Regions from separate parts of the Bacillus atrophaeus genome, predicted to be linked through region 1. Evidence: predicted binding sites of a transcription regulator. Region 1 holds the regulator's gene; the other holds the start of a gene.
What was found. The regulator CtsR, encoded in region 1, represses protease genes until heat stress. The targets are predictions, from matches to a motif close to ATGGTCAATAAAGGTCAAACA.
Positions count from the first base shown of each region.

Region 1 (7,797 bases):
GTTCTCTCCGAAATAGCTTTAGGGCTAGCCTTAAGGTAAGAGTCTTGGAGGTAGAGCACTGATTGGACTAGGGGCCCCTACCGGGTTACCGAATTCAGTCAAACTCCGAATGCCAATGACTTATCCTTAGGAGTCAGACTGCGAGTGATAAGATCCGTAGTCGAAAGGGAAACAGCCCAGACCGCCAGCTAAGGTCCCAAAGTATACGTTAAGTGGAAAAGGATGTGGAGTTGCTTAGACAACCAGGATGTTGGCTTAGAAGCAGCCACCATTTAAAGAGTGCGTAATAGCTCACTGGTCGAGTGACTCTGCGCCGAAAATGTACCGGGGCTAAACGTATCACCGAAGCTGCGGACTGTTCTTCGAACAGTGGTAGGAGAGCGTTCTAAGGGCTGTGAAGCCAGACCGGAAGGACTGGTGGAGCGCTTAGAAGTGAGAATGCCGGTATGAGTAGCGAAAGAGGGGTGAGAATCCCCTCCACCGAATGCCTAAGGTTTCCTGAGGAAGGCTCGTCCGCTCAGGGTAAGTCGGGACCTAAGCCGAGGCCGAAAGGCGTAGGCGATGGACAACAGGTTGATATTCCTGTACCACCTCCTCACCATTTGAGCAATGGGGGGACGCAGGAGGATAGGGTAAGCGCGGTATTGGATATCCGCGTCCAAGCAGTTAGGCTGGGAAATAGGCAAATCCGTTTCCCATAAGGCTGAGCTGTGATGGCGAGCGAATTATAGTAGCGAAGTTCCTGATTCCACACTGCCAAGAAAAGCCTCTAGCGAGGTGAGAGGTGCCCGTACCGCAAACCGACACAGGTAGGCGAGGAGAGAATCCTAAGGTGATCGAGAGAACTCTCGTTAAGGAACTCGGCAAAATGACCCCGTAACTTCGGGAGAAGGGGTGCTCTGTTAGGGTGCAAGCCCGAGAGAGCCGCAGTGAATAGGCCCAGGCGACTGTTTAGCAAAAACACAGGTCTCTGCGAAGCCGTAAGGCGAAGTATAGGGGCTGACGCCTGCCCGGTGCTGGAAGGTTAAGAGGAGCGCTTAGCGTAAGCGAAGGTGCGAATTGAAGCCCCAGTAAACGGCGGCCGTAACTATAACGGTCCTAAGGTAGCGAAATTCCTTGTCGGGTAAGTTCCGACCCGCACGAAAGGCGCAACGATCTGGGCACTGTCTCAACGAGAGACTCGGTGAAATTATAGTACCTGTGAAGATGCAGGTTACCCGCGACAGGACGGAAAGACCCCGTGGAGCTTTACTGCAGCCTGATATTGAATGTTGGTACAGCTTGTACAGGATAGGTAGGAGCCTTGGAAACCGGAGCGCCAGCTTCGGTGGAGGCATCGGTGGGATACTACCCTGGCTGTATTGACCTTCTAACCCGCCGCCCTTATCGGGCGGGGAGACAGTGTCAGGTGGGCAGTTTGACTGGGGCGGTCGCCTCCTAAAGAGTAACGGAGGCGCCCAAAGGTTCCCTCAGAATGGTTGGAAATCATTCGCAGAGTGTAAAGGCACAAGGGAGCTTGACTGCGAGACCTACAAGTCGAGCAGGGACGAAAGTCGGGCTTAGTGATCCGGTGGTTCCGCATGGAAGGGCCATCGCTCAACGGATAAAAGCTACCCCGGGGATAACAGGCTTATCTCCCCCAAGAGTCCACATCGACGGGGAGGTTTGGCACCTCGATGTCGGCTCATCGCATCCTGGGGCTGTAGTCGGTCCCAAGGGTTGGGCTGTTCGCCCATTAAAGCGGTACGCGAGCTGGGTTCAGAACGTCGTGAGACAGTTCGGTCCCTATCCGTCGCGGGCGCAGGAAATTTGAGAGGAGCTGTCCTTAGTACGAGAGGACCGGGATGGACGCACCGCTGGTGTACCAGTTGTTCTGCCAAGGGCATCGCTGGGTAGCTATGTGCGGACGGGATAAGTGCTGAAAGCATCTAAGCATGAAGCCCCCCTCAAGATGAGATTTCCCATTCCGCAAGGAAGTAAGATCCCTGAAAGATGATCAGGTTGATAGGTCTGAGGTGGAAGTGTGGCGACACATGGAGCTGACAGATACTAATCGATCGAGGACTTAACCACACTTTTGAATTAGTGCTTACGCGTTATCTAGTTTTGAGAGAACACTCTCAAATTGTTTGGTGGCGATAGCGAAGAGGTCACACCCGTTCCCATACCGAACACGGTAGTTAAGCTCTTCAGCGCCGATGGTAGTCGGGGGCTTCCCCCTGTGAGAGTAGGACGCCGCCAAGCAAGTTGAAAAAAGGACAGCTCATATGAGCTGTCCTTTTTTGTGTTTTCAGGTTATCGGTTTCATTACATATTGTTTAGTTATATAATAAAATAACTTTAAAAAGATAAAGTCACTTTATATGAGAAGTCAGGTTTTACGTTTTGTTAAAGTGGAAATAATAGAGATAGAGCGAGAAAGTTGAAAAATCTTATGAAACACCTTATAGTAAGATTAAAGTCAAATATAGTCAAAGTCAATAAAGGAGGGGGTTGAGTGGGACATAATATTTCTGACATCATTGAGCAGTATTTAAAACAAGTGTTAGATCAAAATGGCAAGGAAATTTTAGAGATAAAGCGCAGTGAGATTGCTGATAAGTTTCAATGTGTTCCTTCCCAAATTAATTATGTCATCAACACCAGGTTTACAAGCGAAAGAGGATATATTGTTGAAAGCAAACGCGGGGGCGGCGGATATATCAGAATCATTAAAATTAAAATGAATAATGAAGTTGTCCTTATTAATAATATTATTTCGCATATTCATACCCATCTGTCTCAAGCAGCCTCTGATGATATTATTCTCAGGCTATTAGAAGATGGGGTTATTTCAGAAAGAGAAGCAAAAATGATGGTCAGTGTCATGGACCGCTCAGTCCTATACATTGATTTGCCTGAGCGTGATGAATTAAGAGCCAGGATGATGAAAGCCATGCTGACATCTTTAAAATTAAAATAAGCGGGTGAAAAGATTGATTTGTCAAGAGTGCAATGAGAGACCAGCCACTTTTCACTTTACAAAGGTTGTTAATGGAGAGAAAAAAGAAGTGCACATCTGTGAACAATGTGCAAAAGAAAATAGTGATTCATATGGTATAAGTGGGAATCATGGTTTCTCTATTCATAATTTATTATCAGGTTTGCTGAACATGGATTCTTCGTTTCAAAGTGCCGGCACTCAAATGTTTAATCATTCAGAGCCAGGATCAGCCTGCAAGAAGTGCGGAATGACATTTCAGCAATTTAGAAAAACAGGCCGTTTTGGCTGTGCGGAATGTTACAAAACGTTCCATAGTAATATCACTCCTATATTGCGTAAGGTACACAGCGGAAATACTGTTCATGCCGGGAAAATTCCAAAACGCATAGGCGGAAATATACACGTCAGACGACAAATTGATGTATTGAAAAAAGAATTAGAAACACTGATACACCAAGAAGAATTTGAAAAAGCTGCACAGGTCAGAGATCAAATTCGATCATTAGAGCATGCATTAAAAAGTACAGATAGCGAGGGGGAACAAGGGTAATGTCGCTAAAGCATTTTATTCAGGACGCATTAAGCAGTTGGATGAAGCAGAAAGGACCTGAAAGTGACATTGTACTCAGCAGCCGTATCCGTTTGGCCCGAAATTTTGATAATATTCGGTTTCCTACACGGTATTCAAATGAAGAAGCATCATCCATTATTCAGCAATTTGAAGACCAGTTTGCTGAGCATGAGGTTCCCGGTATTGGCAAGTTTGTTTTAATAAGAATGAACGATGCTCAGCCTTTAGAAAAGAGAGTGCTTGTTGAAAAGCATTTAATCAGTCCGAATTTAACGGAGTCACCATTCGGCGGCTGCCTGCTTTCTGAAAATGAAGAAGTCAGCATAATGTTAAATGAGGAGGATCACATCAGGATCCAATGCCTTTTCCCCGGGTTTCAGCTATTCAAAGCAATGGAAGCCGCGAATCAGGTCGATGACTGGATTGAGGAGAAAGTTGATTATGCATTTGGAGAACAAAGAGGTTATTTAACAAGCTGTCCTACAAACGTAGGTACAGGATTAAGGGCTTCAGTCATGATGCATTTGCCGGCTCTTGTTCTAACTAGGCAAATCAATCGAATTATTCCGGCAATTAACCAATTAGGTTTAGTTGTTAGAGGAATTTATGGTGAAGGCAGCGAAGCATTAGGAAATATCTTTCAAATTTCGAATCAAATCACACTCGGAAAATCAGAGCAGGATATCGTTGAAGACCTGAACAGCGTGGCAGCCCAGCTGATTGAACAGGAACGATCTGCACGAGAAGCCCTTTACCAAACATCTAAGATTGAGTTGGAGGATCGGGTGTATAGATCCTATGGCGTCTTATCCAACTGTCGAATGATAGAATCGAAAGAGACTGCAAAGTGTCTTTCAGATGTTCGGCTAGGTATAGATTTAGGCATCATTAAGGGCCTTTCAAGCAATATACTTAATGAATTAATGATTTTGACACAACCTGGGTTTTTACAGCAATATTCAGGCAGTGCATTGCGGCCGAACGAAAGAGATATTAGAAGGGCAGCTCTTATCAGGGAACGATTACATTTAGAAATGAATGCGAATAGACAGGAGGATGAATCGATATGATGTTTGGAAGATTTACAGAGCGCGCGCAAAAGGTATTGGCACTTGCACAGGAGGAAGCACTTCGTTTAGGGCATAACAATATTGGCACAGAGCATATTTTATTAGGACTGGTACGCGAAGGAGAAGGTATTGCAGCTAAAGCGCTTCAAGCACTTGGCCTCGGTTCTGATAAAATCCAAAAAGAAGTGGAGAGCTTAATTGGACGCGGACAAGAAATGTCCCAAACCATTCATTATACTCCGAGAGCTAAAAAAGTGATTGAGCTTTCAATGGATGAGGCAAGAAAACTTGGCCATTCTTACGTAGGGACAGAACATATCCTTCTCGGACTCATACGCGAAGGAGAAGGTGTGGCAGCGAGAGTGCTGAATAACCTTGGCGTAAGTTTAAATAAAGCGAGACAGCAGGTTCTCCAGCTTCTTGGAAGCAATGAAACAGGATCTTCTGCCTCAGGAACAAACAGCAATGCAAATACTCCGACGCTTGACAGCTTGGCGAGAGATTTAACGGCGATAGCGAAGGAAGACAGCCTTGATCCGGTTATCGGCAGAAGCAAGGAAATTCAGCGGGTAATTGAAGTGCTGAGCCGCAGAACGAAAAACAATCCTGTGCTTATCGGGGAACCGGGTGTAGGGAAAACGGCTATTGCTGAAGGGCTTGCACAGCAAATCATCAACAATGAAGTTCCTGAAATCTTGCGCGATAAACGTGTTATGACATTAGACATGGGAACGGTCGTTGCCGGCACAAAGTACCGTGGTGAATTTGAAGACCGTTTGAAAAAGGTAATGGATGAAATTCGTCAAGCAGGCAATATTATTCTCTTTATTGATGAGCTTCATACACTGATAGGGGCAGGCGGAGCAGAAGGTGCAATTGATGCATCAAATATTTTAAAGCCGTCACTTGCCCGCGGAGAGCTGCAATGCATCGGGGCGACCACTCTTGATGAGTACCGCAAATATATTGAAAAAGATGCAGCGCTTGAGCGCCGATTCCAACCAATCCAGGTTGATCAGCCTTCTGTAGACGAAAGCGTTCAAATATTAAGAGGGTTACGTGACCGGTATGAAGCGCATCACCGGGTTTCAATTACTGATGAAGCCATTGAAGCTGCGGTTAAGCTTTCTGACCGATATATTTCTGATCGGTTCCTTCCGGATAAAGCAATTGATTTGATTGATGAAGCAGGTTCTAAAGTAAGATTGCGTTCATTTACAACTCCACCAAATTTGAAGGAGCTTGAACAAAAACTTGATGAAGTCCGTAAAGAAAAAGATGCAGCGGTGCAAAGCCAAGAGTTTGAAAAAGCCGCCTCATTACGCGATACAGAACAGCGTTTAAGAGAACAAGTGGAAGATACGAAGAAAACGTGGAAAGAGAAACAAGGCCAGGAAAATTCAGAAGTATCGGTTGAAGATATCGCAATGGTTGTTTCAAGTTGGACCGGGGTTCCTGTTTCCAAAATTGCGCAAACTGAAACGGATAAGCTGCTGAATATGGAAAATCTCCTTCATTCCCGTGTTATCGGGCAGGATGAAGCCGTTGTAGCTGTTGCTAAGGCTGTCAGACGCGCGAGAGCAGGGTTGAAAGACCCGAAACGGCCGATTGGTTCATTCGTATTCTTAGGCCCTACAGGTGTAGGGAAAACCGAGCTTGCAAGAGCACTTGCTGAATCCATTTTCGGTGATGAAGAAGCGATGATCAGAATCGATATGTCAGAATACATGGAGAAACACTCGACATCAAGACTTGTCGGTTCACCTCCTGGATATGTCGGTTATGATGAAGGCGGTCAGTTAACAGAAAAAGTTAGAAGAAAACCATACTCTGTTGTGCTGCTTGATGAAATTGAAAAAGCGCATCCGGATGTATTCAATATTCTTTTACAAGTGCTTGAAGATGGCCGTCTGACTGATTCGAAGGGACGCACAGTTGATTTCCGCAATACAATTCTTATCATGACGTCGAACGTCGGAGCCAGCGAGCTGAAACGCAATAAGTACGTTGGTTTTAATGTTCAGGATGAGACTCAAAATCACAAAGACATGAAAGATAAAGTAATGGGTGAGCTGAAACGGGCATTCAGACCGGAGTTTATCAACCGTATTGATGAAATCATTGTATTCCACTCACTCGAGAAGAAACATCTGAATGAAATTGTGACACTTATGTCGGATCAATTAACAAAACGCCTAAAAGAACAAGACCTATCAATTGAGCTGACAGAAGCTGCAAAAGCGAAAGTAGCTGATGAAGGGGTAGATCTGGAGTACGGCGCCCGTCCGTTAAGAAGAGCAATTCAAAAGCATGTAGAAGACCGTTTATCAGAGGAACTGCTTAGAGGAAATATTGATAAAGGTCAGCATATTGTGCTTGATGTTGAAGATGGGGAGTTTGTCGTAAAAACGACAGCTAAAACGAATAATTTATAAGATGAAAAAGAGGCATACAGCAAGTAAGTGTATGCCTCAATTTCTTATCAAGGAAACTGACAAGGGAGAGGTCTTACATCATCTATGGCTAAATCAAAAACGAAATTTATCTGCCAATCCTGCGGCTATGAATCCGCAAAGTGGATGGGGAAATGTCCAGGCTGCGGAGCTTGGAACACAATGACAGAAGAAACAGTAAAAAAAACACCGGCTAATCGCAGAGCAGCTTTTGCACACTCTACCCAAACCGTAAAGAAACCTTCACCTATCACATCAATAGAAACATCTGAAGAACCCCGAATTAAAACACAGCTTGGAGAATTTAACAGAGTGCTGGGCGGCGGTGTTGTGAAGGGCTCACTTGTCTTAATTGGAGGAGATCCCGGTATTGGTAAGTCAACCTTGCTGCTTCAGGTATCCGCTCAGTTATCAGACTCCACGCATAGTGTGCTCTACATTTCAGGCGAGGAATCTGTGAAACAAACGAAACTCAGAGCAGATCGGCTCGGTATTAATAACCAAACGTTACATGTTTTATCTGAAACCGACATGGAGTATATTTCGTCTGCTATACAAGAGATGAATCCAGCATTTGTGGTTGTTGACTCCATTCAGACGGTCTATCAAAGCGATATTACATCAGCTCCGGGCAGTGTGTCGCAAGTCAGGGAGTGTACGGCAGAGCTGATGAGAATTGCCAAGACAAAGGGTATACCGATTTTTATCGTAGGACATGTA
Region 1 is NZ_CP154443.1:1,357,199-1,364,995, forward strand. It holds rRNA gene AAHT65_RS07015 (23S ribosomal RNA) at 1-2,073, shown strand, start outside; rRNA gene rrf (5S ribosomal RNA) at 2,129-2,244, shown strand; gene ctsR (transcriptional regulator CtsR) at 2,498-2,962, shown strand; gene AAHT65_RS07030 (UvrB/UvrC motif-containing protein) at 2,976-3,533, shown strand; gene AAHT65_RS07035 (protein arginine kinase) at 3,533-4,624, shown strand; gene clpC (ATP-dependent protease ATP-binding subunit ClpC) at 4,621-7,059, shown strand; gene radA (DNA repair protein RadA) at 7,144-7,797, shown strand, end outside.

Region 2 (7,797 bases), 770 kb from region 1:
CGGGACAAGCAGTGATAAATACCAAAAACGTTATGCGCTGGCTTGGATGAACAATTGGGATTATCCGGACAATACACCCACGCTGCGGGATGGCTTTAACGGAACAGATTCTATTGTTCGCCAAATCAAGCTGGCACATGAAGGAGATAATGGATACACTCTGAAATCAGAACCAATCGAAGCCTTGAACAGCTTAATCAGTTCAACGGATACTATTGAACATCTTGAGGTGACTGGTGAAAAAACACTGAATGTCACAGGTGACACGTATCAGCTTGACACCGATATCCTTTGGTCTGATATCAAAAATACAGGTATACGGCTTCGTGAATCAGCAGATAAAAAGCGCCATATTGATGTTGGCGTTTTTGCAGAAGGCTCCTACTCGTATGTCAGCAGAGCTTCTGTACGACAGCCCGACAAAAAGAAAACATATCTTGAAAGCAAAGCGCCGTTTGATGCACATAACAAAAAAGTCCATCTCAAAGTATTGATTGATAAGACAAGTATTGAAGTATTTATTGACGATGGGAAAACCGTTTTTTCAAGTGAAGTATTTCCCCGTGCACACGATAAAGGAATCACCCTTTTTGCTGAAGGCGGCACTTCTGTCTTTAAAAATGTCGAGATCAAACATTTAGAGTCTATCTATAAATAACAGACTCAAGAAAACAGGTGCAGCATGGTCTAGCACCTGTTTTTATCTTACTGCTTGTTTGAGTGCTTTCGGCTAATCAAATATCAATCAACAGATCGTGTATGATCGGCTTAAGAATGGGTATTGTAAGTAAAGCGATCATTCATTTGAAGTGTTAAAAACGGCTTGATCTTAAGGAGGAAGCGGATGTCTAAACAAGGAAATTTCCAAAAATCCATGTCGCTATTTGATCTTATTCTGATTGGAATGGGGGCCATCTTTGGTTCAGCGTGGCTGTTCGCTGTCAGTAATGTCGCTTCCAAAGCAGGTCCGTCAGGCGCTTTTTCCTGGGTCCTCGGGGGTGCCATCATCCTGTTAATCGGTTTGGTTTATGCAGAGCTTGGTGCTGCCTTGCCCCGTACCGGAGGAATTATCAGATATCCTGTCTATTCACACGGCCACCTTGTAGGCTATTTAATTTCCTTCGTAACGATTGTAGCTTATACAAGCCTGATTTCAATTGAAGTAACGGCAGTCCGCCAGTATGTGGCTTATTGGTTTCCCGGCCTGACAGTGAAAGGGTCTGACTCTCCGACCATCGCCGGCTGGATCTTGCAATTCGCCTTACTTTGCTTGTTTTTTCTATTGAATTATTGGAGCGTCAAAACCTTTGCAAAAGCGAACTTCATTATTTCTATTTTTAAATACATTGTTCCGGTCACCATCATCATTGTGTTAATCTTTCATTTTCAACCGGGCAATATGTCAGCCGGCGGGTTTGCTCCATTTGGTTTTACCGGCATTCAGGCAGCCATTTCCACCGGCGGCGTCATGTTTGCGTACCTCGGGCTGCACCCGATTGTGGCTGTTGCAGGTGAAGTAAAAAACCCAAAGCGCAACATCCCGATCGCTTTAATTATCTGTATCATCGTCTCAACGATCATTTACACCATCCTTCAGATTACTTTTATCGGAGCGATTCCGACTGAGACGTTAAAACACGGCTGGCCGGCGATCGGACGGGAGTTCTCATTGCCGTTTAAAGATATCGCGGTCATGCTCGGATTAGGTTGGCTTGCTACATTAGTCATCTTAGATGCCATTTTATCGCCGGGAGGCAACGGAAATATTTTTATGAATACAACCTCGCGTCTCGTTTACGCCTGGGCGCGGAACGGCACGTTATTTCATGTGTTTTCGAAGGTGAATAAAGAGACGGGAACACCCCGGGCCTCACTATGGCTGTCGTTCGGCTTGGCTATTTTCTGGACGCTTCCCTTCCCTTCCTGGAATGCACTCGTCAATGTTTGCTCTGTTGCGTTAATTCTTTCATATGCCATCGCGCCAATTTCTTCTGCTGCATTGAGAGTAAACGCAAAAGACTTAAACAGGCCGTTTTATTTAAAAGGAATGAGTATCATCGGGCCGCTCTCCTTTATTTTCACAGCCTATATCGTGTATTGGTCCGGATGGAATACCGTTTCTTGGCTTCTTGGCTCACAGCTTGTCATGTTTTTGATTTATCTCTGCTTCAACAAGTATGCGCCAAAGGAAGATGTCAGCTTAGCGCAGCAGCTTAAATCGGCCTGGTGGCTTGTCGGCTTTTACATCATGATGCTGATCTTTTCTTATATCGGCTCCTTTGGACACGGTTTAGGCATCATCAGCAATCCTGTTGATCTCATCTTAGTCGGCATCGGCTCGCTCGGAATTTATTACTGGGCGAAGTATACGGGCCTTCCGAAAGCGGCCATTGATTATGATAAATAATTGGTACAGGAGAAGTAAGAGTGAAATCTTACTTCTTTTGTTTACAAAAAAACAGCTTTAAGGTAAAATGAATGATAGTCATTCATTTTAGGAGGATCTTCACTATGCCAAAACACACGTCAGGGAAATATGAAAAAATACTGCACGCGGCCATTGAAGTCATTTCTGAAAAAGGATTAGATAAGGCTTCCATTTCAGATATCGTGAAAAGAGCCGGGACTGCACAGGGTACATTTTATTTGTATTTCTCATCTAAAAATGCTCTTATACCGGCTATCGCAGAGAATCTTCTGACACACTCTTTAGATCAGATCAAAGAAAAAATGAACGGAAACGAAAATTTCTGGTCTGTCTTAGATATCTTAATCGACGAAACATTCAATATTACGAACCTTCATAAAGATATTATTGTTCTTTGTTACTCCGGTCTTGCTATTGACCATTCCATGGAAAAATGGGAAGCCATCTATCAGCCGTATTATTCTTGGCTTGAGGGTATCATTAAGAAAGCTGTTGAAAACAACGAAATTATTAGCGATATTAATGTGAGATGGACGGCCAGAACGATTATAAACCTGGTTGAAAATACAGCTGAACGGTTTTATATCGGTTTTGAACAAGAGGAAAATATCGAAGTGTTTAAGAAGGAGATCTTTACATTCTTAAAAAGAAGCTTACTTACCGCATAAAAATTGAGCGGGTTGTCCTGCTTATTTTTTGCTTCCTATAAAATGACTGACGTTCATTCATAAACTACAGAGGTGTTTCAAATGTATTGGTTACTTGTTTTCATCGCCGGTTTCTTAGAAGTCGTATGGGCCTCGGGCCTTAAATACGCGGATTCGCTATTCGATTGGATTATTATCTTTATGTTGATTGCAGTAAGCTTTATTTTGTTAATTCGTTCTTACAAAAAAATACCTATGACAGCCGCTTATACCGTTTTTGTCGGAATTGGGACAGTCGGCACTTACGTAACGGGAATCTTTTTAGGCGAACCCTTTTCCGCAGGCCAATTATTCTTTTTAGCCTTGCTGTTATTCGGAATTTTAGGAATGAAACTCTTTACCAAAGAGCAAAACAATCAATCAAGAGGTGAACAGTAATGGCGTGGTTGTTATTATTCATTGCCGGCATAGAGGAAATTATAGCTGCAATTGCAATGAAATATATAGACGGCACAAGAAAAAAATGGCCCATCATCGTGATGTGTTTCGGCTTTATTCTATCATTTTACTGCCTTTCAAAAGCCATGCAGGTCTTGCCAGCAGGAGTTGCGTATGCCGTATGGACCGGAGTGGGCAGCATCGGAGTTACAGCAGTCGGGTTTTTATGGTTTAAAGAACGGTTTACCCTTTCACAGCTGATCTCCCTTAGTCTCATACTCGTCGGCGTCATCGGCTTAAGACTTACATCATAACTTATACACATTGGAGGATATCCCCATGCATAACCAGCTTAAATTGCGTCCGTTAGAACGAGAAGACTTGGCATTTGTCCACCGTCTTAATAATGATGCGAAAATCATGTCTTATTGGTTTGAAGAGCCTTATGAAGCGTTTGTAGAGTTGCAGGATTTATATGACAAGCACATTCATGACCAAAGTGAACGGCGCTTTATTGTGGAAAAAGACACAGAAATGGTCGGACTGGTTGAATTAGTCGAGATTGATTATATCCACCGCAGAGCAGAGTTTCAAATCATTATTGATCCGCGTTATCAGGGCAATGGCTACTCAGTCATCGCGACCTATTTGGCGATGAATTACGCGTTTTCAGTATTGAATCTGCACAAACTTTATTTAATCGTGGACGAAGAAAATACAAAAGCCATTCACCTTTATAAGAAATCCGGTTTTTCTATGGAAAGCGAGCTGCAAGACGAATTTTTCGTCGACGGATTTTACCATAATGCCATCAGAATGTGCATTTTCCAGAAAGAGTTTTTGACAATGAAGCAGAATAGATCATAACAATAATCAGTAAAATACCAAGGGCCTGGCGCTCTTGGTATTTTATGCTGTTCTGAAGAATCATGGGGCAATCAGACGCATGACATTCAGTGTACACCTCTAGCAGAATCCCAACTGCCCTGCTCTTTGCGGATATGAAGAATCTGTCCGATATGATAGGTATTGTGAAGAAATAGATGGGTCAGAACAGAGGACCATGGTTCGTCATCGTTTATATAAGCAACAGAAGTAAATTTTTCGTCATCACTATGATGTAATTCCTCCCGCCATCTGAGGAAAATGCTCTCCATGTTTTCAACTGTGTCATGCCAAGACGTTTTTCCCGCATGAAATGTTGTGTTATTATCACCTTTAGAAGACAATACTTCTTCTCCTTTAAAACGAAGTAAATAACGCTCATTATAAAAATTAAGATGATTCATGATTTCTTGTATAGAGTTTGTGCCGCTGACACTTTTCCATTGTGCCTGTTCTTCGGACAAACCTTCAATTGCATGCTTTAATGAAACAAACCAAGTATTTTGATCATAACAGGCAGCCAACTGGTCGATAAATATTGTTTTGTCAGTCATAAGTGATCCTCCTTATGTGTAACTAACAAGCATTATTCGATGACTCAGTAAGTAATCCCTGCTCGTACATCTAACGAAAGGTTTGCGATTTCTTTTTACACATAAAAAAAGACAAGGACGGCAAACTGCCAAATCCTTGTCTTTCCTGTTGTTCTATTGGACGCGCTCGGAGGGATTCGAACCCCCGGCAGACGTGGTACCGGAAACCACCGCTCTATCCAACTGAGCTACGAGCGCATATAAATAAAAATTTCTTACAACGTCAGCACAACTTATTATACGGGATTTTACGGCGGATGACAACCCTATAATTTCTGGTCCTTTGCCTTTTCACAAACTTGCTCACATAAAGATTCACTTCTCTTCATAAACCATAATACAATGGTTTGAACGCCTTTTATTTTGGGAAAAATGGTGAAAAGATACTTCTTTTTGTTTTTAGTCAGCTTTTTGTTTGACCTTTATTGACCAAAAATGTATCATGTAACTACATACTTACCTAAAAGGTGAAGGAGGAGCATTATGAATTTAATACCTACAGTCATTGAACAAACGAACCGCGGGGAAAGAGCATATGACATTTACTCTCGTCTATTGAAGGACCGTATCATCATGCTTGGATCTGCGATTGATGACAACGTTGCGAACTCCATCGTGTCACAGCTTTTATTCCTAGAAGCAGAAGACCCTGAAAAAGATATTTCTATTTACATCAACAGCCCGGGCGGTTCTATCACTGCCGGTATGGCGATTTATGATACCATGCAGTTTATTAAGCCAAAGGTGTCTACAATTTGTATCGGTATGGCTGCATCAATGGGTGCGTTCCTGCTTGCTGCCGGAGAAAAAGGCAAACGCTATGCGCTTCCTAACAGTGAAGTTATGATTCACCAGCCGCTTGGCGGAGCGCAAGGTCAGGCAACGGAAATCGAAATTGCTGCGAAACGCATTCTCTTGCTTCGCGACAAATTAAACAAAGTTCTTGCTGAACGCACAGGTCAGCCGCTTGAAGTCATTGAGCGCGATACTGACCGCGATAACTTCAAATCAGCCGAAGAAGCAATGGAATACGGCTTGATTGATAAGGTTTTGACACGCAACACTGAAGAACAGAAATAAGATGAAAGAGCTGCCTTAACAGGCAGCTCTTCTTTATCCAAACGGATGATCATATTCCATTCGTTTCGCGGTCTGCTTTGCGGTTTGTTCTCCGAGAAGCCTCCTTACAATATGAAAAGACATGTTGATCCCCGCCGATATTCCGCCTGAGGTGACGATATGCCCTCCATCCGTATACTTTACTTCTCTGACAACCTCAACTTCCGGAAATTCCTGTTCCAGTCTGTCATAGCTTGCCCAGTGTGTGGTTGCTTTTTTACCGTCCAGCAGCCCGGCTTTTGCTAAAAGAAGCGCTCCCGTACAAACGGACAGCAATAATTCAACAGATGCAGACCGTTCCTTGATCCAATCAATCAGACGGTCATTATGTATTTCTGTATTTCTAGCTCCCGGTCCTCCCGGCACAATCAGAATATCGAATTCCGGTGCCTGCTCAATGGAATAATCAGGACTGACAGTCAAGCCGTTTCTCGCCTTTACCGGTTCCCCTGTTTCTGAAATTGTTTTGACGGAAAAAGGTTTGCACTCATCCCCTTTTTGATCAGTAACAGCCGTGACCGAAAAAACTTCAAACGGCCCGGCAAAATCAAGCACCTCAACATCATCAAAAAGCAAAATACCGACACTCCAGCTCCCTTTCATACTCCGCCTCTTTTCATGAATGTTTCAGCCCGCCAGTTCAGAAAAAACCACCGCGGGCAATGGAAACAAGTTCATATCAGTCTTTTAAATCTCTGTCCACTTTTTCTCTAAAATCGGGTAAGCGTAGTCTCTCATCTGCTGTATTAATTCAGCCGGACGGGAGGAGCTGTGGATGAGTTTTAAATGTGACTCGTTTGAAAAACCTTCCTGAATGCTGTATTTGATCATTTTCATCATCGGCTCAAAATACCCGTTGACATTATAAAGCCCGATTGGTTTTTGGTGAATCCCGATTTGCGACCAGCAAAGCACTTCAAATAATTCTTCATATGTACCGAAACCGCCCGGCATGGCGATATATCCATCGGCAAGTTCGCTCATCTTCGCTTTTCGCTCATGCATTCCGTTCACTTCAATCAGTTCTGTCAGCTTTTGATGGACAACCTCCCCGGAAAAAAGACCGCTCGGCATAACTCCAATCGCCTTTCCCCCATGTTCCATCAGCGTATCGGCTATCGTGCCCATAAGACCGACTCTGGAACCGCCGTAAACAAGGCCTATCTCTTGCTCCGCCATATACACTCCCAGTTCCGCCGCTTTTCTTTTGTACTCTTCATTGACTCCCGGGTTCGATCCTGCAAATACACAAATTGTTTTCATCCCGCCATCTCCAAATCAATATATTGTATAAAAACATAAAAACCACACTATATATTGTCCCATGCGTATGAGATAATATCAACATCATTTATAAAAGTTACAGGAGTGATTTTTTTGCAGTTGGCTGAAGCTGAAAAATGGATGAAGGATTTTTATGAAAAAAGAGGCTGGACAGAGTACGGGCCTTTCATACGGGTGGGGTTTTTAATGGAGGAAGCTGGAGAGCTGGCGAGGGCTGTAAGAGCCTATGAAATCGGCAGAGACCGTCCGGATGAAAAAGAATCGACTCTTGAAGAACGAAAGCAAGAGCTGATTGAAGAAATGGGCGACGTCATCGGAAATATCGCCATTCTGGCCGATATGTACGATGTGTCTTTAGAAGACGTGATGAAAGCCCATCAAGATAAACTGACTAAACGATTCG
Region 2 is NZ_CP154443.1:583,580-591,376, forward strand. It holds gene AAHT65_RS03065 (glycoside hydrolase family 32 protein) at 1-658, shown strand, start outside; gene aspP (aspartate/proton symporter AspP) at 845-2,407, shown strand; gene AAHT65_RS03075 (TetR family transcriptional regulator) at 2,512-3,096, shown strand; gene AAHT65_RS03080 (DMT family transporter) at 3,178-3,513, shown strand; gene AAHT65_RS03085 (DMT family transporter) at 3,513-3,827, shown strand; gene speG (spermidine N1-acetyltransferase) at 3,853-4,380, shown strand; gene AAHT65_RS03095 (DinB family protein) at 4,467-4,952, opposite strand; tRNA gene AAHT65_RS03100 (tRNA-Arg) at 5,114-5,189, opposite strand; gene clpP (ATP-dependent Clp endopeptidase proteolytic subunit ClpP) at 5,475-6,071, shown strand; gene AAHT65_RS03110 (DJ-1/PfpI family protein) at 6,105-6,713, opposite strand; gene AAHT65_RS03115 (TIGR00730 family Rossman fold protein) at 6,798-7,373, opposite strand; gene AAHT65_RS03120 (MazG nucleotide pyrophosphohydrolase domain-containing protein) at 7,488-7,797, shown strand, end outside.
Region 2: a site for CtsR is predicted at 5,404-5,424, ahead of clpP (ATP-dependent Clp endopeptidase proteolytic subunit ClpP). Genes of this name have one in related genera too.